Regions from separate parts of the Ruminococcus sp. CAG:57 genome, predicted to be linked through region 1. Evidence: predicted binding sites of a transcription regulator. Region 1 holds the regulator's gene; the other holds the start of a gene.
What was found. Region 1 encodes Rex, which represses fermentation and respiration genes when NADH is low (regulators of the CRP and FNR family bind a similar motif). Its sites were predicted from a motif close to ATTGTTAANNNNTTAACAAT; they were not measured.

Region 1 (9,194 bases):
TCGATCTATCTCGCAGTATCCGACGCACTCAAAGCCGCCCGCTTTTTCAAGTTCCGAACGGAATCCGCCTATTCCTGCAAAGATATCAAAATATTTTATCAGTACGAATCATCTCCTTTCCGATTTTTCCAACAAAAAAACGGTCAAGCTTTTTTCAAAACTTGACCGTCACATTGATATATTCATTTCTTCTGTTGGCTCACTATCTTCACTTACGATATGAAAGTCGTCCACACCAGGGATAACTCCTAACGTTCTGCCGTTATTAAAAACGCAATGCACAGTGCCGATATCATCCATATGTTCGATATTTTTTGTTGTGTGGGGTTTGACTTCCTTTTTGGTGAAAACTGGCGAAAAGCATCTACGGTTTTACACCTGAAATTTTTACCCTCAAAACGCAAAAAAAACTCGTAAATACGAGCTTTTCGAGGTGTGCATCTATTTTATTGCACAAGTATGGTGCGGGTGACAGGACTTGAACCTGCACGGTGTTGCCAATAGAACCTAAATCTATCGCGTCTGCCAATTCCGCCACACCCGCGTACAAAATATCATTATTATTTTATCATAAACTCCCTACTTTGTCAAGACCTTTTGCTCAAAAAAAATGCCCGATGCTCAAAACATCGGACTGATTTTTTTATAATCTCTTTATATTGTCAAGAATTATCAGCTTGTGCGTAAAACCCTCAAGCTTGTTTTTGATATCACCGTTCTTTATAAAAAGGAGTGTTGGCAGTGCTGTAACGTCATATCTCTTCGCAAGATCTGGCTGAGAGGTGATATCACACTTAGCTATGATAGCGGTTTCTCCAAGCTCTTCTGCAGCTTCGTTAAGCCCTGCCTCTGTTCTTTTACAGTGAACACAGGTAGGTGAGTAAAATTCTATAACAAGCGGTTTGTCTGCTGATATCAGCTCGTTGTAATTCTGGTTTGTCAGTTCTGTTAGCATTTTTTTATTTCCTCCAATATATATTATATTATTCATATAGCTTTACTATGAATATAGTGATTATATCACTATTTACGCACTTTGTCAAGAGTATTATCAAACATTTCTGTATATCATATTTCTCACATATGTTGGTTATGAATAAAATGTACAACAATAATAAAGTATTCCTATCATATATGTATGATTTCACGAAAATCATTCATAACTATTGACATTTCCATAAAATCATGTATAATAAAAGCATACTAATCATATCGACTTGATATGAATTGAAAGTGAGGAGCTTAAATTGTCAAAGATCAATAAGCGAATGCAGCGATGTTGACACTGGAACTATCACAGCAATATATCTTAATTGGAGTTGTCAGCTATGTATATAGAATTAAAAAACATTAATAAAAGCTTTGGCGATTTTAAAGCTTCGGATAACGTAAGTTTTGGTATTGAAAAGGGAAAGCTTATCGGTCTGCTTGGACCGAGCGGCAGCGGTAAAACAACTATCCTGCGTATGCTTGCAGGTTTGGAAAAACAGGATAGCGGTGATATTATTATAGATGGTAAAAATGTCAACAAACTTCCTTCAAATGAAAGAGGTATCGGATTTGTTTTTCAAAGCTATGCGCTCTTCCCTTTTATGACAGTTTACGATAATATAGCTTATGGTCTGAAGGTTCAGAAAAAAGATAAGAAGTTTATCAAACAACGTGTGGCTGAGCTTCTTGAACTTGTTGGCTTGCCTGACGTTGGCAAGCGTTATCCTGACCAGCTCAGCGGAGGTCAAAGGCAGCGTATCGCTCTTGCAAGAGCACTAGCACCTCAGCCTGAACTCCTTCTACTTGACGAACCTTTTGCAGCTATCGACGCAAAGGTAAGAAAAGAACTGAGAACATGGCTTCGTGATACTATTGATAAAATAGGCATAACAAGCATTTTCGTTACACACGATCAGGACGAAGCAATAGAGGTCGCAGACGAAATTGTTATCACAAACAAAGGCAGAGTTGAGCAGATAGGCAATCCGGTTGAGATATACCTTGAACCTAAAACTTCTTTTGTTGCTCAGTTTATCGGTCAGTCAGCTATTATCGAGGATTACAGCAAACTAAAGGGTTTTGAAGTTACAGAAAATAATGCCTCAGCTATAATCCGACCGGAATTTATTGAAATAAATAAATTCGAAGACAGTGAATACCACCCATTTGAAAGCTCTATGGAAGACGCAGTTGTAGAAGATGTATCATTCAGAGGAAACGCCTTTGAGGTTAAAGCTTCCATAGACGGTATCTCAGTAACAGGCAGATATCCGCTGAACGCTTCCCGCCTGAAAAAAGGTGATAAGGTAAAAGTACTTATCAAGAAGCTTTACACTATTGATGAAAACACTACAAATATTCTCGTAAACAAAGCTCTTGATGACTCAGAGCTATACTACATTTAATAAGGAGGACATTAAAGATGGAAAATAATAAAACAAAGTCCTCTGCTATACAGAAGATACTAAAATGTGGCATCATATCATGGGTAGCAATAATTGCCCTTTGGGGAATAGGATCTTTGAAATATGATGAATATTTTCTTCCAAGCCCAAAGGAAACGATCGACAGCATGAAGGAACTTATCAAAGACGGAACTCTTTGGAGTGACATTGTTGCAAGCGTTGGAAGAGTAATAAAAGGCTGGCTACTTTCAATAATTTTTGCTGTTCCTATGGGTCTTATTGTAGGAAATTTCAGACCTGTACGCTGGCTCGTTGAACCTATACTTAGCTTTTTCAGATTTGTGCCTGCTATTGCATTGACGACACTCTTTTTAATGTGGTTCGGAGTAGGCGAAGAATCAAAAGTAGCACTTATTTTCTACGCATCATTCTTCCCTATGTTCGTAAACACTATAGCGGGTGTGGCTTCAACTGATAAGCAGCTTGTGGAAGCAGCTTCCTGCATGGGGGCAAAAAAAGCAAGAGTTTTTTTCACAGTAGTTGTACCATCAGCGGTATCTAATATCTACACTGGAATAAGACTAGGACTTAGCTCAGCTATCATCTGTGTTGTGGCAGCTGAAATGCTGGTCGGCAGTGATGGCCTTGGTTATCTTATAAACAGCTCGAAGCTTTATTACAAAACAAGCTGGGCTTTTGCAGGAATCGTCACACTTGCTGTGATCGGCTTTGCTGCTGACAGGATCCTACAGTTTATTGGCAAGAAAAAACTTAAACACTTTGACGTAAAATAATTAATTTAACAGGAGAGATTTAAAAATGAACATAAAAAAGATAATCGCAATAATAGCATCGACAGCATTGACAGCAACTCTTCTTGCATCATGCGGTAGTTCATCAAGCGGAAAAACCGCAAAGAAGGTTATCAAAGACGGTAAAGAACTTAGCGTTTTGAGAGTTGCGAACATGACAGGTCAGCCAGATCAGTATGCCGACTATATCGGTATGGAGCAAGGAATATTTGAGAAATATGGTATATCTCTCGAAACATCAGAATACGCTGCCGGCATTAACACAGTTGACGCTATTGCAACAGGCACAGCAGATACAGGACTGCTTGCAGATTTTGCTGCTGTAAACAGAATTGGAAATACTCTCGATAACACTAATCTTGTGATTTTTTCAGATCTAAGTTCAAGCGTTTCATATAACGGCGGACTTTTTGTTGCACCAAAATACAAAGATGATCTTGATGCTTTAGATGAAAGTGAAGGATGGATAACTTCTATTGGAACAGTTTCAGAATACTTCAACTGGCAAGCCCAGACTTATTTAGGACTTGACCCGTCAAAGCAGAAAAACGTCAACACAGATTCCATATCAACTCAGATAGCAGTTGCACATAACGGTGAAGCATCAGCCGCTATCGTTACAGGCTCAGCTATAAAAAAATATGAAGCAGAGGGCTGGACTCAGGTCGCATCTGCAAAAGATATAGGGATAAACGTATCTGCTTATCTTATAACATCAAGCGACTTTGCAAAGAACAATACTGAAACTCTTACGAACTATCTTAAAGCACTTGATGAAAGCGTTAAATACATAAATGACAACTTAGATGAGTCGGCTGAAAAAATATCAAAGAAATATGGAATCGAACCAGATGATTTCAAAACAAACTGGGAACAGTACAGTATTAAACTGGGACTTTCTGAGGAAGCTGCATTTCATCTTGATGAAATAAATAAGTGGGCGTATGATAATGGTAAATATCCAAACAGTTACAACATAAGGGAATTTTATTATCCAGACTCAGCAAAAAAAGCATTTCCAGATAACGTTACGGCAGACCTGACAAAAGCAGACAAATAAATAAGGAGGAATCAGACATGGGTTATCCAAGCATTTATCCAACAGGAGTTACAATATACAACAAAGAAAAAGCCTACAGCGGCTATACGATCTTCCCGTCCGCTAAAGGTGCTCTGCTCATAGATATGAATGGCAATGAAGTAAAGCTTTGGGCTGGACTGGGAGGATTTCCTAACAAAATACTCCCAGGCGGATATGTAATGGGCACAACAGGAGCAAGAGGAGGTAAATATGCATATCAGGATCAACTTGATCTTGTTCAGGTAGACTGGGATGGTCATATCGTATGGAAATTCGACAAAACTGAACTTGTTGCCGACCCGGGTAAAGAACCGGTCTATATGGCTAGACAGCACCATGATTTTCAGCGTGAGGGCAGCACTGTGGGTTACTATTATCCAAATGGTGAGCCAAAGACAGACAGTGGCAATACACTTATCCTTACTCACGAGAACCTCTACAACCACGATATTTCAGACAAAAGACTTATCGACGATAAGATCATCGAAGTGGATTGGGAAGGCAATATAATTTGGAGCTGGCGTGCAAGCGACCACTTTGATGAGCTTGGCTTTGACGAGGCCGCAAAGAACGCATTGTTCAGAAACCCTGGTCTTCACGGTGAGGCAGGTGGAGATTGGATGCACATAAACAACTTCTCTACCCTTGGCGAAAATAAGTGGTATGACGCAGGTGACAAACGCTTCCACCCAGACAATATCATATTTGACGCAAGAAATTCTAACATACTCGGAATTATCGAGAAATCAACAGGTAAGATAGTATGGCGTGTAGGTCCTAACTTCAACGAAAGCGAAGCCACAAAGAAGCTTGGCTGGATAATTGGTCAGCACCACCTGCACATGATACCAAAGGGACTTCCTGGAGAGGGCGACCTGTTGGTATTCGATAACGGTGGCGAGGGTGGCTACGGCACACCTAACCCTGCTTCCCTCACAGGCGTGAACAATGCACACAGAGATTACTCAAGAGTACTTCAATTCAATCCTGTTACACTTGAAATAACATGGCAGTACACTCCCCTTGAAGCAGGAAATCTGCTTTTTACTGACGCTTCTAAGTTCTATAGCTCATACATCAGCTCTGCACAGCGACTTCCGAACGGAAACACTCTTATTACGGAAGGTTCAGATGGACATCTTCTTGAGGTCACACCTGACCATGAAATAGTTTGGGAATTTGTAAACCCTTATTTCAAGAATTTTGCTGGAACATTCAAAAGCAACATGATCTACAGAGCTTATCGTGTACCATACGAGTGGATACCACAGCTTAAAAAGCCTGTTGAGACCTCTATCGAGCCTATCGACATTACAAAGTTCAGAGTATCAGGTGCTTCTATTGGCGAGGGTACAGGGCTTGTTACAGCCGTTGACGGGATCGATCCAACAAAAGGAGTTCCTCTCACAGGTTCAGGAAATGAAGAAGATGATGATGAACGCATCGACTTCTGTGTTGCTTCTGTAAAGAAAAAAGATCTAGAATAAAATTAATATACATAAGGCAGCTTCTGTAAAACGAGGCTGCTTTTTTTAAGACTGCAGAGAGTTTACAAGTCCTTGACAAAAGAAAAGATTAGTGCTATTATATTATATGATATTGTTATTTATTTATCAATCATGTTTATTAGTAAAGGAAAGTGTAAATATATGTCTAAAGACGGTTCGATATCCACATCAGTAATAAAACGACTGCCACGTTATTATAGATTTTTAGGTGAGCTTCAAAAAGAAGGACTTGAAAGAATATCTTCAAGGGAGCTTTCTGAGAGAATGAAGCTCACGGCTTCACAAATAAGACAAGACCTTAACTGCTTTGGCGGATTCGGTCAGCAGGGATATGGCTATCACGTTGACGAGCTTAGAATGGAAATAGGCAAGATACTCGGAGTAGACAAGCATTTCAAGACCATACTTATCGGTGCAGGAAACCTTGGTAAAGCTATCGCCACACATATTAACTTTGAAACAAGGGGTTGCAATCTCATAGGCATATTTGATATAAACCCTAAGCTCACTGGTGAAGTGGTAGGAAACATACCGATTCGTCACACTAATGATATAGAAAGCTTTTGCGAAGCAAACTCCCCTGTTGTAGCTGTGCTTTGTATACCGAAGGCAAACACTCAGGCTATTGCAGACCAGCTTGTAAATCTTGGTCTGAAAGCGTTCTGGAATTTTTCACATTATGATCTTAGCATCGACTATGAAAACATAGTTGTGGAAAATGTCCATTTAGGTGACAGCCTGCTTACACTTACATATGCAACAAATATCATAACAAGCACTGATACTGACAACAGCGAAGAGATCGAATAAAAAAAATCACACCAGAAAATTTTCTGGTGTGATTTTTTATATAAAGTATTAGCGAACTGTTTTAACCGCGGCTGTTTCAACAACTGCAGCAAGATGGTCGTTAACCTCTTTGCTCTGATAGTATTCAGCAAAAGACTCAGTTACTTGATCTGCCCATGACTCTGTAGATTGAGTTTTAACATCCTCGGTATTGATTTTTTCAGCACTTCCTGTTTCATCATCGAGAACGTAAAGCTTATCTGATGCGACCTCGGCAGCGACAGTTGCCACCTTTGTCAACACATCATCATTTTTATCATATATAACAAAAATGTAACAATTCTTTTTGTTCACAGTCTTAGTGCCTGTATAGCCATAAAGCCTTTTTGTTTTTTCAGCCAAAGGGTATATCTCCTTGCAGACATCTACGACCTGATTAAACGAATCAACAGCCTCATCTGGTATCTTTTCAAGAGTGCTTCTGTCAGGGAGTGAAGTAGTTTCGTCTGGCACTTCATCAGTAACCTCTGTCTGAGCTGTCGTTACGTCATTATTTGTAAGATTAACATTATTTTCTGTTTTATTATCGGCATTTTTTCCACAAGCCGGGAAAGCAAACATAGTGCAAACTATAGCAACAGCTATCATTAGCTTTTTCATATTGATCCTCCGAATAACCTCTGTAGTCCTAAATCATTATGTCATATTTCAACAGTTTCACATTATATCACATGAAAATTACTCTGTAAAGAGATTATAAAGAATTGTAACAAAATATCCCGATTATGACGAAACTCATAATCGGGATAAATCATTTTTTAGCTATTTGCACAATAAGAGGTTACAAATTTGTTACAACCTGACGAAAAGACTAATCGTAATCTACAACGTCGATCCACTTCATGAGCAGATCCTTCTCCTCTGGTTTGCCCTTAATGAGCTGTGCTGCTGCAACGATCGGCAACCAAGCCTGTACATACTGCTTAGATGTTCCGCTCTTTACGCAATACTTATCAAGATAAGCCTCAGCAAGATCAGGATTGTTAAGGCAGAACAGCAGGTATGTTCTTGCAACGTCAGCAGAAGCATTGCCTTGTCTAGCAGAACCCCAATTGATAACATAAGTACCTTCGTCATTAATGATAACGTTCTTTGGCTCAAAGTTACCATGGCAAAGCTTGATGTGCTTTGGCATTGAATCAAGTCTTGTGAGAAGCTCATACTTCTTTATCTCATCGATCTGACCAAGAGTCTTGATCTGTCTTGCCATCTTATCTTTCAGCTTTGAAAGAAGTGGCATATACTGAGCGTGTATCTCGCACTGAATGTCGATAAACTGGTTAAGATATGTGTCTTTCTTGTCTGGATTTTCGTCCATAAGCTGCTGAAGAGTCTTACCTTTTATAAAGTCCATTGTAATAGCCCATTTGCCGTCAATAACGGAAACCTCGTGAAGAACAGGCATCTTTATAAAGGAATTGCCAAGTGTTGTTTCAACTCTTGCGTGTGTAAGAGCCGCATACAGACACTTTTCCTTGTATTCAGGCTTCTTATAGATCCTGACTGCCATTCCATCAGATTCATAAACATCATAGATGTCGCTGGATGCTACAAAGTTATCAAGTTTCATAAGTCATATCTCCTTTTATTTTAAAATATGGTATTAAGTCGAGTTTCAGAGTATACATCGATTTTTCAACAGCCTTATTGTGTAAAATTACCTTTACATCTCAGCGCTTTCTATGTATCTCTGTTATGTCTATATTATACTACATATTTTCTAAATGTCAAGCACTTTTTCGTTATTTTCACAACTGTTTTATTTTTGTTTAGATTTTATCTTATGTTTATTAATCTTCTTTCAGGCGGCATATATGATAAATTTTTATCAATCTGATTTTTATTGTGCAATATGACGGTCATGAATTGTTAATCTATCATAAAACAATGTTCAATATTTATGTATATTGCATAATAAAACGACGTAAAATATCAAAAAAGCTGTGACTTTATAAGATTGACAAAAAAATAACAATCGTATATAATATAACTAAGATAAAACCCGAGCGGGGGTTATCAAGAGTAAAAAACAATAATTAATTTATTGGAGGTTTATTTTATGGCAAAGAGTGAAGCTAAAACAGTCGGCATCGTCGATACAGAGGAAGCTTTGACTGCTAAGATCGCTGAAGTAAGAGCTGCACAGGCTATCTTCGCTACCTACACACAGGAGCAGGTAGATAAGATTTTCAAGGCTGCTGCTATCGCTGCTAACAAGGCAAGAATCCCACTTGCAAAGATGGCTGTTGAGGAAACAGGCATGGGTATCGTTGAAGACAAGGTTATCAAGAACAACTATGCTGCTGAGCACATCTACAATAAGTACAAGAATGTTCAGACTTGTGGTGTTTTTGAGGAAAACAAGGCTTACGGCACAATGAGAATTTACGAGCCTATCGGTCTTATCGCTGCTGTTATCCCAACAACAAACCCAACTTCTACTGCTATATTCAAGACACTTATCTGTCTTAAGACAAGAAATGGTATCATAATCTCACCACACCCAAGAGCAAAGAAGTCAACTATCGCTGCTGCTAAAATCGTTTAT
Region 2 (13,924 bases), on a different contig from region 1:
GCTCAGGCGTTTTGAGCGACGAGCCGCTTTTCTTCCTGCTCAACAGCTATACCACAGGACTTTCACCCTCAGTTATGGCATATATCCTGAGAGATGTCCTCGGAACGAGGTTTGGCGGAAACGTTACGGCTGATGAGATAGGATTGCCTGTGGAGGCAACAGGCGGTGTGCTTCCATGCGGTTCAACGGCGATTTGGCAGAAATAGCTTTGCTATAGTAAGGAATGGTGTTCGCATGAAATATACTGAGAATTATGTTTATATGTACGGTCAAATGATCTCCACCTGTTCGTTTCTTCTTGACGGTGATTTTCCAAAGGCAGACGGAACGGCAGAGATAAAGGAAAAATATCACCTTGTCGGTGGTGAGACCGGAACAGCGGCGGCTGTTCTTTGCAGTCTGAATGTGCCTGTAAAGCTTGGGGGTACTCACCTTGGAAGCGGCAATGAAAAGCTTATAAAGGATTATTTTGCAGACAAGACTGCTGACCTTTCGGAACTTGTAACAGAGGGTTTCGAGGGCGTGACCGACTATGTTATCATAGATAAAAATACACGCACCTGTTTTGGCGAGTGGGATAAGCTTTATTCACGTCCGGAGCCTTTTTATGAACAGCCTTCGGAGGAGTCAGTGAAAAATTCAGCCTGCGTTGCGGCTGACCCTTATTTTGGTGATAAGATAGCCGAGTGTTGCGTAAAATATGGCAAGAAATACGTCACCATAGATTGTGCCTATGACAGCTATATACATAAGCATTGTGCAGTAAATTGCATATCTCATCAGCACCTTGATGAATATTATCCGGATAAAAGCTATGACGAGCTTTTCAGGCTTTATACAGATAATACAGACGGACTTGTGATATTTACCCTTGGTGAAAAGGGTGCGATGTATGGCAGGAAGGGTGCTGTGCCAAAGATGTGCCCTGCATTTAAAGTAGACGTAGTGTCAACACTTGGCGCAGGGGACAGCTTTAAGGCAGGCGCTGTATATGGGCTTTATAAAGGTCTTGATGACGATACATTGGTGAAAACAGCCTGTGCTGTGGCAGGTGCGGCGGTGGAAAAGTTCCCTATCGCACTTTATCCGCCAACAGTAAAAGATATTGAAAAGCTTATGGGCAATATGTAGGGGCGAACAGCGTTTGCATACCCATATATTATAATAAGGTATAAACCAAAATTTCAGACAGGAGGAAAGGTTATGTCTTTTGATTTTGATGAACTTAAACACAAGGCAGGAAATATGCTTGAAAAGGGCAAAGAAAAAGCTCACGAGGCTGCTGAAAGTGAAAATGGGCAGAAGATAAAGAGCAAAGCAGAAGAGCTGTTTGAAAAGGGAAAGGAAAAAGCCCACGAGTTCGCCGAGAGCGAAACGGGCAAAAAGGTAAAGAACAAGGCTGAAAAGCTCCTTGACAAAGGAATAGACAAAGCCGAGAATGTTTACGAAAAGCATAAGGAAAGAAAGGCTGAACAGAAAGAACAGCCTGAAGATAAGGAATAAACTAAATTTGGTAAGGAAAGTGAAATGAGCAGTTTTATTGAAATAAAGGATCTGCACTTTTCCTATGTGAACGACCTTGAAGAGCCACCTGTTAAAACGGAGGTGCTTAAAGGCATAAATCTGAACATAGAAAAAGGCGAGTTTGTGGCAGTGCTTGGTCATAACGGCTCAGGCAAATCTACACTTGCAAAGTGCATAAACGCTATAAATCTTCCTGAGTCGGGGGCTGTCTATGTGAACGGCATGGACACTTTGGACGAAAATAACCTCTTGCCTATAAGAGAAAAGGTGGGCATGGTATTCCAAAACCCTGATAACCAGATAGTTGCAACTATCGTGGAGGAGGACGTGGCTTTCGCCCTTGAAAATATGGGCGTCGAGCCGAATGAGATACGCAGACGTGTTGACGAGGCTCTTAAAACCGTCGGTATGTATGAATACAGACTTCATGCACCCCATAAGCTTTCAGGCGGACAAAAACAGCGTGTTGCTATCGCAGGCATAATCGCAATGAAGCCTGATTGTATACTTCTTGACGAGCCTACCGCCATGCTCGATCCTCACGGCAGGGACGAGGTAATGAAAACTGTCAAAATGCTCAACGAGCAGGGCGTTACTATCGTGCTTATCACCCATTATATGGAGGAAGCCGCACAGGCACAGCGTGTGGTGGTCATTGACGGTGGCGAGGTCATAATGGATAACGTTCCGAAGAAGATATTCTCAAATGTGGAAACTATGAAAAATCTGGGACTTGACGTGCCGCAGGTGACAGAGCTTTGCTGGGAACTTAAAAAGGCAGGCTATGACATCTCCACCGAGATAATCCACGAGGACGAGTGCGTTCAGAAGCTTTATGAAATGCTTAAGTGATAGGGAGTAACAATGGCAGTAATTAAAACGGAAAACTTGACTTATGTTTACGGCGAGGGCACACCATTTCGCAAAACAGCCGTAGACAATGTTAATATAGAGATAAATGACGGCGAAATGGTGGGTATAATAGGACATACAGGCTCAGGCAAATCTACCCTTATCCAGCATTTCAACGGTCTTTTGAAACCCACGAGCGGAAGCGTCTATATAGACGGAGAAAGGCTGTGGGACGATAAATCAAGGCTTCGCCCTATAAGATTTAAGGTGGGTCTTGTGTTTCAGTATCCTGAGTATCAGCTCTTTGAGGAGACCTGTTATAAGGATATCGCATTCGGACCTAAGAATATGGGTATCAAGGAAGATCAGATAGACAAGTATGTCAAAGAAGCCGCAAGAATGGTAGGGCTAAGCCCTGAGATACTTGACAAATCGCCTTTCGAGCTTTCAGGCGGACAGAAAAGGCGTGTGGCTATAGCAGGCGTTATGGCAATGAACCCAAAGGTGCTTATCCTTGATGAACCTGCTTCGGGTCTTGACCCTAAGGGCAGAGAGCAGATACTTGGTCTTATAAGAGAGTATCATGAGCAGATGAAAAACACTGTTTTGCTGGTATCCCATTCTATGGAGGATATCGCAAAGAACGTTTCAAAGATACTCGTCATGAACGAATCGAAGCTTTTTTGCTATGACGATACAGTAAAGGTGTTCCACCGCTCTGAGGAGCTTGTGTCAATGGGACTTGCAGTGCCGCAGATAACAAGAGTTATAAACAGGCTCAAAGCCATGGGCATTGATATTAAGGACGATGTGTATACAGTTGGCTATGCGAAAAAGGTCATCCTTGAAATGCTGGAGCAGAAAAAGAATAAGTAAGCAGCGGACTGCCTTTGACCCATATGAGCAGAGAGCAGGACTGTGTAAGTTGAGATAGAAAATTGGAGGAATATACCTTGATAAAGGATATTACTATAGGACAGTATTTTCCCGGAAATTCTGTCATTCACCGAATGGACGCACGAATAAAGATAATAATGACGGCGGTTTTCATAGTAATGCTTTTCGCCGCAAACAGCGTGTGGGGACTTCTTGTGGGCATAGCTTTTACTATTCTCACTTTTATCATATCAAAAATACCCGGCAAACTCATGCTAAAAAGCCTGAAGCCTATAGTGCCGATAATAATATTTACGGCGATACTAAATCTGCTTTTTATCAGAACGGGCAAAGCCTATTTTGAGTGGAAATTTCTCAAGATAACCGATGAAGGCGTTGACACGGCAGTGTTCATGATGATAAGGATAATCTGCCTTATTGTCGGCACTTCGCTTCTTACCTACACCACCTCGCCTATCGACCTGACAGACGCTATCGAAAGATTGCTTTCACCGCTGAAAAAGATAAAAGTGCCTGTCCATGAGCTTGCAATGATGATGACTATTGCCCTGAGATTTATCCCTACCCTTATCGAGGAAACAGACAAGATAATGTCGGCACAGAAAGCAAGAGGAGCGGATATGGAAACAGGCTCGCTCATTCAGAAAGCCAAAGCCCTTATCCCAGTGCTGATACCGCTTTTTGTGGCATCGTTCAGACACGCCGAGGAGCTTGCCCTTGCTATGGAGTGCCGTTGTTATCACGGCGGAGAGGGCAGAACAAGAATGAAACAGCTCCATATGAGCATAGTCGATCTCTACGGCTCGATATTCTGCGTGCTGTTCCTTGCAGGCGTTATCGTCATAAATGTAGTCGTTTAGGAGGGGTATTATGAGCAGTGTTTTTAAAGATATGGACCAGGACGACAGACTTGATGCTTTGGAAAGAAAAGTCAAGAAACTTGAGAGAAATGTAAATGGGGGAAGTAAAATGTCAGGCATTATAAAAGAACTTATCGGCAGAGAATGTACCATTGACGGCGACGGGATTTATGGTCATAGCTGTACTATTCTTGACGCAGACGACGAGTGGGTAAAGCTTATCGTTCATGAAAAGAAAAGCGACAGCACCATGATAGTAAGACTTGACAATATAGATTCCATAACACTCGACTAAAGAAACGGGATATGCTCATGACAAATTTCAGGATAATACTTGCCTATAACGGCACAGCATATCATGGGTGGCAAAGGCAGAACAACGCCCTTGCCGTTCAGCAGGTGCTTGAAGAAGCTATCCTCTCGCTGACGGGACAGACAGTCACAGTGAACGGCTGTTCACGAACAGATGCAGGGGTGCATGCAAGGCGGTTTTGTACAAGCTTTCTTATAGAGTCCACAATAACCTGCCGTGGCATAGTTTTTGGACTTAATTCAAAGCTTCCAGACGATATCTCCGTGCTGGAGTGCGAAAAAGTCCCCCTTGATTTTCACGCAAGATATATGTGCAGCGGCAAGGAGTATGAGTATATTATACATAACAGCGAGATAAAAAATCCCTTTTATAAAGATACAGCCTACCGCAGTTGGTTTCCAATAGACGAGAAAAAGCTTGATAAAGCGGCACAGGATTTTGTGGGAACGCACGATTTCAAAGCCATGTGTTCCACCGATTGCACAAAGGAGAATACAGTTAGGACTATATTCTCTTTCCATGTAAGACGTGAGGGCGAGCTTGTGATATTCACAGTTTCGGGAGACGGCTTTCTGTACAATATGGTAAGGATAATGGTAGGCACGCTTATTTTTATAAACGAGGGCAAGATAGGAGAAACTCAAATACCCGATATACTTGCGTCAAAGGACAGAACAAGAGGCGGAAAGACCGTTCCGCCGCAGGGATTGTATCTTAACGAAGTGTATTATGATAAAGATAAAGGATCTGAACAAGGTGAATGATAAAAGATCAAAGAGCAGGCGGAGAAAGAAAAATCCGCCTACCAAAGAAGAAAAAACAATAAGAATAACCAAGCAGACGGATTTTGTTCAGCGTGACGAGTTTCACGGTGCAGAAGAGCCTATGCCGAACGTTACTTTCAGAGAGATAAAGCGCCAGAAAAAGGCGGCTCAGAAAGCGGCGGAACGTGAGCAGGAAGAACAGCTCCGAAAAGAAGCGGAAGAAGCCGAGGAGTCACGAAGCAGAATAGAGCTGACGAACACCGAGGATAAAGCCGAGGTGGAAAAGCCTGAAAAAGCTGATGAAAGCAAGATAACAGTATCAGGCGGTGAAAATAAAGAGCAGGTTTCAGAAAGCAAAGAGGAAAAATCCGAGCATAAAAGCAGAAAAGAGAAAAAAGCCGAGAAAGCAGAGAGGTCTGACGAGGAGATATCCAACGTCACCGATATAAGAGCGGCAAGAAAGAAAGAGAAAAACAAAAAGCTCTATAAAAAGATAGCCGCCATAGCAGTGGTGGTCGCTTTCGGAGTTGGCGTTTACGCTTCAAGAGGAGTGTGGGTGCCGAAGCTTGAGGGCATTTTGGACAGACCTCATGCCACTATAGTAAACGACGGCAAAAAGCAAAGTGGAAATTTCCCGCTGACCTTTGATGAAAGCTCCGTTAACGTTATAAAACAGCTTTCCGACGGTATAGTGAGAGTTGACGACAGGAACATTGCTTTTTATGACGAGTCTGGCAATAAGATATCGGATAATTCTCACAACTTTGCAAACCCTGTTGTAAGAACATCTGGCAAGCGTGTGCTTGTTTATGATAACGGTGGAAATTCTTTCAGAGTGCTGAATAAAAAGGGCGAGCTGCTCTCAAAGGATATAGACCAGTCTATACTTTTGGCGGAGATAGCCCCTGACAGCACAGTTGCAGTGGTCACCCAGACTGAGAAATATGCCGCAGTGCTGACAGTTTATGACTCCTCGGGAGCAGAGATATATCAGTGGTCAAGCTCACGAAGAATACTTGATATAAGCTTTGATAAGGACGGAAGCGGCTGTTGTATCTCAACATTTTCCAGCAGTGGTGGAGCGTTACGCTCGGTCGTCTATTATGTGACCTTTGACAGCACAAAGGAGAAGATGAAGAGCGAACAGCTTGAAACTCTCGCAGTTGCCGTTCAGCGAAACGATAACGGCGATTATTGGGTAGTGGGCGATACCTGCTTCTACAAGCTTGACAGCAATGGTAAAATACTTATGCAGTATGAATATCCTGAGGAGCTTTCAGACTATGCCCTGACAGACACCACTGCCGCAGTAGCATTCGATGGCATACAGCGTAAAACAGGAACTCTTGCGGTGTTCCGTTCGGACTCTGACGGAGATAAGCCTGATAGCGTTGTTTATACTCAAAGCGGCAAGCCTAAGAAAATGACCGCAGAGAACAAGAAGGTGATCCTTCTCGGCGAGGATAATATAGAAGCCTATGACAGTGCAGGAAATCTACTTGCAACAGCGGCAGTGTCCTCTGAGTATCTCGACTTTGTTTACCTCAACGACAGCGTTTATTTCCTGGGTCTGCATGAGATAAACAAAATAGCTTTCGAGACCTGACGAAAGGCAGGAAAATATGGCATATTTTTTTGACGGAGCAGTTATAATGATCCTTATCGTGACCGCTCTGACAGGATACTGTAAGGGCTTTGTGAGATATGTCATCACAATGCTCGGAACAGTGGCAGCCGTTCTTGTGGCTTTTCTTATAGCCAATATGTCGGCTGAAAATGTATATAACAAATATTTCAAAACACAGCTTATAACGAGCCTTGAAAACGCTGCTGAACAGACGGATCTTTCAAAGCTTGTGAGCAATGAACTGAAAAACGAGGGCGTTGATATCGACCTTTCAGATGAGGAGATAAAAAACGTCCTGTCAGGGGCAGGCACTCTTGCGGAGAATACCGAAAAGCTGCTTGTTTCAAAGGGAACAGACCTTGATACTGCTCAGCAAAAGGGCGAGGAGCTTTCAGAGTATATCCACAGCGTTATGCCCCAAAAGCTCAGCGAAAAGCTGGAGGGCAATAAGCTTGGAAAAAGTCTGTCTAAGGCGGTGAAGTTCACTGCCGAGCAGATAGACGAAGCCGTCAAGGCTCTCTCTGAGGGTGGCAGAACTGGTGCTGAGTATCTGGAAAAGAACATTTTCCGACCGATCGCCCTGACTTTTATAAGGCTTTGCGTGTTCATGACGGTTTATGTGCTTATGGAGATAGTCATAAGGCTTATCCTGCGTCTGTCGGGAGTTTTTACCCGAATGGCAGGTCTGACAGCGGCAAACCGTTTCGCAGGCATGGTGCTTGGTCTTTGCAAAGGTGGTCTGTATCTGGTGTTGATAGCCTTTATGGTCTGCACTGTGATAAATGCTACCGAGAACAAGCTTCCCAAGTTCAACAGCGCTGTTTTTGAAAATACCTATCTGTTCAGTTACTTCTTTGATATTCTGTATAAATGATTACCGTAAGGTGTATCAGTAAGGAAAGGAGCAAATAAAAATGTTAATGTGTTCAAGATGTAAAAAGCGTCCTGCTGTGGTGTTCATCTCACAGATGAACGCCAAGGACCCTCAGCACAAGAAGAACGAGGGACTTTGCCTTGTTTGTGCCAAGGAGCTTGGCATTTCGCAGGTGGACGATTATATGAAGGCAATGGGCATCTCAGACGATGACCTTGAAGCAATGTCAAATCAGCTTATGGAGGCTTCCGACGGGGACGATTTTGAGCCGGGCGGAACGAACTTCCTGAGCAATCTTTTCGGCGGTGATGCAGCCAATCTTTTCAGCAACCTCGCAGGAGGTATGCCTAAAGCCACCGATGAGGGCGGAGAGAACAAGCCAAAGGATAAAAAGAAAAAGCTTAAATTTCTCAACAACTATTGCACAAATCTTACTCAGAAAGCAAGAGAGGGCAAGCTTGATAACGTTGTGGGCAGAGATAAGGAGATATCAAGAGTTATCCATATCCTGTCAAGACGTCAGAAGAACAACCCATGCCTTATAGGCGAACCTGGCGTTGGTAAAACAGCCATTGCCGAGGGTATCGCACAGAGGATAGTTGGCGGAGATGTGCCGTTCCATATCAAGGATAAGGAGCTTTACCTCCTCGACCTTACCGCACTTGTTGCAGGCACTCAGTTCAGAGGACAGTTCGAGAGCCGTTGTAAAGGACTTGTAGAGGAAGTAAAAGAGCAGGGCAATGTTATCCTCTTTATAGACGAGGTGCATACCCTTGTTGGCACAGGCGATAATGAGGGAACGATGAACGCAGCTAATATCCTGAAACCGTCCCTTTCAAGAGGCGAGATACAGGTCATCGGCGCAACGACTTTCAAGGAGTACAGAAAGTATATCGAAAAGGACTCTGCACTTGAAAGACGTTTCCAGCCTGTAACAGTTTCCGAGCCGACAGTTGAGGACACTATCACAGTCCTCAAAGGCATAAAGCAGTATTACGAAAATTTCCATAGAGTAAAGATATCAGACGATATGCTCAGAGAGTGTGCAGTGCTTTCTGAAAGATATATCAACGACAGATTTCTCCCTGACAAGGCGATAGATCTTCTTGACGAAGCCTGCGCCTGCACAAGTATAAGAACACCTGAAATAGAGGAGTTCAACGCACTTAACGAGGAGCTTAAAAAGCATGAAAAGCTCGTTGAGGATTACGAGCAGAAGTCAGACCCTGACTATGAGATAATCGCAAAGGAAAAGGGCGAGATACTCAGGATACAGAACAGACTCAAAGAGGTGGAAGAAACTCTTAAAAACGTTCAGGTCACAGAGGAAGATATCTCAAAGGTAATAGAGCTTTGGACAGGTATCCCTGCCAATAAAATAGCTCAGACCGAGTATGACAAGATAAAGCATCTGAAAGAAGCCCTTTCAAAGCGTGTTATCGGCCAGGACGAAGCCGTTGATAAGGTCGCAAAGGCAATAAAGCGTACAAGGGTTCAGCTTTCAAAACGTCGCAGACCGGCTTCATTTATTTTCGTCGGCCCAACAGGCGTTGGAAAAACAGAGCTTGTGAAAGTCCTTGGAGAAGAGCTTTTTGACGCCACCGAGCCGCTTATCAGAGTTGACATGACCGAGTATATGGAGAAGCACTCAGTATCAAAGCTTATCGGCTCACCTCCGGGATATGTAGGCTTTGATGAAGCAGGTCAGCTTACCGAAAAGGTGCGCCGCAGACCATATTCAGTGGTACTTTTTGACGAGATAGAAAAGGCTCACCCTGACGTTATGAACATACTTCTCCAGATACTTGACGAGGGACGTATCAACGATTCACAGGGCAGAAGCGTTTCATTTGAAAATACAGTTATCGTCATGACATCAAATGCAGGTTCGACTGATAGAGATACAGGTGTGGGCTTCAATAAGACCGACAGTGATATCGCCAAGGATAAAGCAATGAAAGCACTGAGAGATTTCCTGAGACCTGAGTTTCTTGGAAGAATAGACGAGATAGTTGTGTTCAATCCGCTCACAGAGGAGAATTACGCAGGCATAGCAGGTCTTATGCTGGACGAGATGAAGTCGCCGCTGGAGGAGAAACATATCAGCCTGAGATATACAGATGAAGCTCTGAAAACTATCGCACATAAGGCATACGGTCAGAAGCTTGGTGCAAGAGATATCCGCCGTGTCATAAGAAACGAGGTTGAGGATAAGATAGCCGAACTGCTTATAGACAAGGGCGAGGGAGCGGTGTCCGCCGTGGCAATATCCGCTGACAACGGAGAGATAAAGGTGGACGCTCTTTAAAAGCCTAAAGTTATAAAATCAGGGTAAAAATTATAAAAAAATACTTGATTTTTATGACGGTATGTTATATAATAAAGGTAAGGTTGTTAGTTTTTTAACAACGTGAATTAAAAAATTAAATTGAGAGGTGTCTTTAAAATGGCAGGTTTAAACAAAGTTACTGTTGATGACATTAATGTAAAGGGCAAAAAGGTACTCGTAAGAGTTGACTTTAACGTTCCTCTTAAGGACGGCGTTATTACAAACGATAACAGAATAACAGCTGCTCTCCCAACTATCAAGAAGCTGGTAGCTGACGGCGGCAAGGTAGTTCTGTGTTCACATCTTGGCAAGCCAAAGAACGGCCCAGAGGCTAAGTTCTCACTTGCTCCTGCTGCTGCAAGACTTGCAGAGCTTCTTCCTGAAACAAAGGTAACATTCGCTGCTGACGATACAGTAGTTGGTGACAACGCTAAGAAGGCAGTTGCTGAAATGGCTGACGGTGATATCGTTGTTCTTGAGAACACAAGATTCAGAGGCGCAGAGGAAACAAAGAACGGCGAAGCTTTCGCTAAGGAACTTGCTGACCTCGTTGACGACGAAGTATTCGTAATGGACGCTTTCGGTTCAGCTCACAGAGCTCATGCTTCTACAGCAGGCGTTACAAAGTTCGTTAAGGAAACAGCAGTTGGTTACCTCATGCAGAAAGAAATCAACTATCTCGGAAATGCAGTTGAAACACCTGTTAGACCATTCGTTGCTATCCTCGGCGGCGCAAAGGTAGCAGATAAGCTCAACGTTATCTCAAACCTCCTCGAGAAGTGCGATACACTTATCATCGGCGGCGGTATGGCATATACATTCCTCAAGGCACAGGGCAAGGAAGTTGGTCTTTCCCTCGTTGACGATACAAAGATCGACTACTGCAAGGAAATGATGGCAAAGGCTGAAAAGCTCGGCAAGAAGCTTCTTCTCCCTATCGACACAACAGTTGCAGCAGGTTTCCCTGATCCAATCGACGCTCCTATCGACGTAGAAGTTGTTGATTCTGACAAGATCCCAGCTGACAAGGAAGGCCTCGATATCGGCACAAAGACACAGGCTCTCTTCGGCGAGGCTGTTAAGTCTGCAAAGACAGTTGTTTGGAACGGTCCTATGGGCGTGTTCGAGAACCCAACACTTGCAAAGGGTACTATTGCAGTTGCAAAGGCACTTGCTGAAACAGACGCTACAACTATCATCGGCGGCGGCGACTCAGCAGCAGCAGTTATCCAGCTTGGCTTTGCTGATAAGATGTCACACATCTCAACAGGCGGCGGAGCTTCACTTGAATACCTCGAGGGCAAGGTTCTCCCAGGTATCGACGTAATTGCTGACAAGTAATATATCTTACTAGGCTATAAGCTAGGGGCAGGCAGGTTTTGCCTGTCCCTTTTTTATGCAGAAATCGAGGTAGTAAAAATGAATGAAATAACACTACTTGCAAAAAGCGGATTAGGCTGGCAGGGCATAGGCGGAATAATTCTTCTGCTCACAGGCATTGGACTTATCTATTTCGGTATCAAAGCTTTGCAGGGCTATCGCTTTTTTCCAGAGCAGGAACATAATATCCCCGAGGAGGATCACTACGAACCAACTCAGGCAAAGGCCTTGCAGAAAGTCAAGACCACAATGCCTGATTTCAACGGCGGCGAGGACAGAGTTTTTACCGAGTGGAAAATCGGCTATACCATTGACGGCGAGAAATATACCCAGATAGTCACAGACAACGGCTATGAAAAAGGCGATATCATAGACATAAAGTATAACCCCGCAAACCCACAGGAATTTTACCTTGACGATGAAAAATCAAAGGTAGAAGTCACTGAGGAGGAAAAGGAAGCCGAGGAAAAAGAGGAGAAAACGCCTTTCGGCTATGCGGCTATCGCTATCGGTGTCCTGCTTGGCATTTTCGGTGTCGTTATGCTTATAGATAAGCTGTAAAAAACAGATAAAATAAGTCCAAGCCTTTGTTAATTAGTTGACAAATACGAGTGAATGTTGTATAATAGACTTGGAAAACTAGCAGGAGCAGTTTTTCTGTTCCCTATAAAAAATAAAGGAGTTTTTTATCATGAAAAAAGCTGTAAGAAAAGCAATTATTGCAGGAAACTGGAAAATGAACAAGACAAGACCTGAGGCTAAGGAGCTTCTCGAAGCTATCAAGCCACTTGTTGCAAACGCTGAGGGCAAGGTAGAAGTTATCGCTTGCGTACCTTTCACAAACCTTGAAACTGCTATCAACGCAACAGCAGGCTCAAACGTAAAGATCGGCGCAGAGAACGTTCACTTTGAGAAGAGCGGCGCTTTCACAGGCGAGATCTCAGCAGATATGCTCGTTGAGCTTGGCGTTGAGTACGTTGTTATCGGTCACTCAGAGAGAAGACAGTATTTCGGTGAAACAGACGAAACAGTAAACAAGAGAACAAAGGCAGCTCTTGCAGCTGGTCTTAAGCCTATCGTTTGCGTTGGCGAGCTTCTCTGGGAGCGTGAGTGCAACATCACAGAGGAAGTTATCGCAAGACAGGTAAAGCTTGATTTCTTCGGCGTATCAGCAGAGGACGTTAAGAAGTCCGTTATCGCTTACGAGCCAGTATGGGCTATCGGTACAGGCAAGACAGCTACAGCAGATCAGGCTGAGGAAGTTTGTGCATTCATCAGAGCAACACTTGCTAAGATCTATGACGAAGCTACAGCAGAGGCAGTTACAATTCAGTACGGCGGCTCAATGAACGCTAAGAACTGCGCAGAGCTTCTTTCTAAGGAGAACGTAGACGGCGGTCTTATCGGCGGCGCTTCACTGAAGGCTGCTGACTTCAACACTATCGTTCAGGCTGCTGTTGAGGGCTAATTAACAGACGGATATCTAGGGGTAAAATATCATTCGTCACAAGAACAAACAAATAAAAAGTTCCGCAGGGGACGGCTGCGGCTGTCCTCTGCTTTTTTTGAACAGGGGGGACGCAACTATGAAAAAATTAATATTTGCAGCATTAGTATTATCAATGTGTATGTCATTTGCAGCTTGCGGAAGTGTTGACGAAAGCAGCGCACCAGCGGCAGAAAGCTCTCAGACAACATCTGAGGCTCAGCTTGAAAATGTAACTATCAAAATGGACTCTAGTAAGCTCCTTAGCGGCGTTGAGTTCACAGACAGCGAGTTGCTCGACAAGATAACAGAGTTCCGCACGAAAGTCATGGAAAACGCAGAAGAAAAAGAGCCGGATTCAAAGGAGTACGTTGTTGGCGGCGATTGGCTGGATATAAAATGTTCAGAAGGTCCAGCTATCTACTATGAAGCAGGAGAGAGTAACTATGTCCGTATCGGCGCAAAGACCTATTACACAAGCGACGATACTGCCAAGGAATTTAAGGAATATGTCCTGAGCTTCCTTGAAAATGGCGGTTATTGGGGATAATACGAATATAAATGATGTTGAAAGGACTAAGAAATATGTCAAAGAAACCCATAGCACTTATCATTATGGACGGCTTCGGCTATAATCACAAGGATTACGGCAACGCTATCAGAGCTGCCAAAACACCTAATATCGACAGACTTCTTGCCAACTATCCGCACACTCTTATCGGTGCAAGCGGCATGGACGTTGGACTTCCTGAGGGACAAATGGGTAACTCAGAGGTAGGCCATACAAATATCGGTGCAGGAAGAATAGTTTATCAGGAGCTTACAAGAATAACAAAGTCTATCAAGGACGGCGAATTCTTCTCAAACGAAGCTTTTACAGCAGCCGTTGAGAACTGCAAGAAGAATGACAGCGCACTCCACCTGTTCGGACTTCTTTCAAACGGCGGCGTTCACTCACATAATTCACACCTCTATGGTCTTTTGGAGCTTGCTAAGAAAGCTGGTCTTACAAAGGTAT

Region 2: a site for Rex is predicted at 10,102-10,121, ahead of pgk (phosphoglycerate kinase). Genes of this name have one in related genera too.

The regions. Positions count from the first base shown of each region.
Region 1 is NZ_FR890786.1:49,271-58,464, reverse strand. Features, by position in the region: partial or broken gene QVO88_RS10675 (DNA cytosine methyltransferase) at 1-99, opposite strand; partial or broken gene QVO88_RS10670 (DUF4314 domain-containing protein) at 169-324, opposite strand; tRNA gene QVO88_RS10665 (tRNA-Leu) at 461-544, opposite strand; gene QVO88_RS10660 (thioredoxin family protein) at 644-955, opposite strand; gene QVO88_RS10655 (ABC transporter ATP-binding protein) at 1,329-2,396, shown strand; gene QVO88_RS10650 (ABC transporter permease) at 2,414-3,190, shown strand; gene QVO88_RS10645 (ABC transporter substrate-binding protein) at 3,216-4,268, shown strand; gene QVO88_RS10640 (aryl-sulfate sulfotransferase) at 4,286-5,776, shown strand; gene QVO88_RS10635 (redox-sensing transcriptional repressor Rex) at 5,939-6,607, shown strand; gene QVO88_RS10630 (hypothetical protein) at 6,656-7,246, opposite strand; gene QVO88_RS10625 (phosphotransferase family protein) at 7,458-8,216, opposite strand; partial or broken gene QVO88_RS10620 (aldehyde dehydrogenase family protein) at 8,706-9,194, shown strand, end outside.
Region 2 is NZ_FR890716.1:106,949-120,872, reverse strand. Features, by position in the region: gene QVO88_RS05145 (class I SAM-dependent methyltransferase) at 1-206, shown strand, start outside; gene QVO88_RS05140 (carbohydrate kinase family protein) at 235-1,131, shown strand; gene QVO88_RS05135 (hypothetical protein) at 1,204-1,503, shown strand; gene QVO88_RS05130 (energy-coupling factor transporter ATPase) at 1,528-2,376, shown strand; gene QVO88_RS05125 (energy-coupling factor transporter ATPase) at 2,389-3,252, shown strand; gene QVO88_RS05120 (energy-coupling factor transporter transmembrane protein EcfT) at 3,330-4,133, shown strand; gene QVO88_RS05115 (hypothetical protein) at 4,144-4,428, shown strand; gene truA (tRNA pseudouridine(38-40) synthase TruA) at 4,446-5,210, shown strand; gene QVO88_RS05105 (DUF5711 family protein) at 5,176-6,816, shown strand; gene QVO88_RS05100 (CvpA family protein) at 6,833-7,711, shown strand; gene QVO88_RS05095 (ATP-dependent Clp protease ATP-binding subunit) at 7,752-10,019, shown strand; gene pgk (phosphoglycerate kinase) at 10,158-11,381, shown strand; gene QVO88_RS05085 (DUF3592 domain-containing protein) at 11,460-11,981, shown strand; gene tpiA (triose-phosphate isomerase) at 12,112-12,888, shown strand; gene QVO88_RS05075 (hypothetical protein) at 13,007-13,456, shown strand; gene gpmI (2,3-bisphosphoglycerate-independent phosphoglycerate mutase) at 13,492-13,924, shown strand, end outside.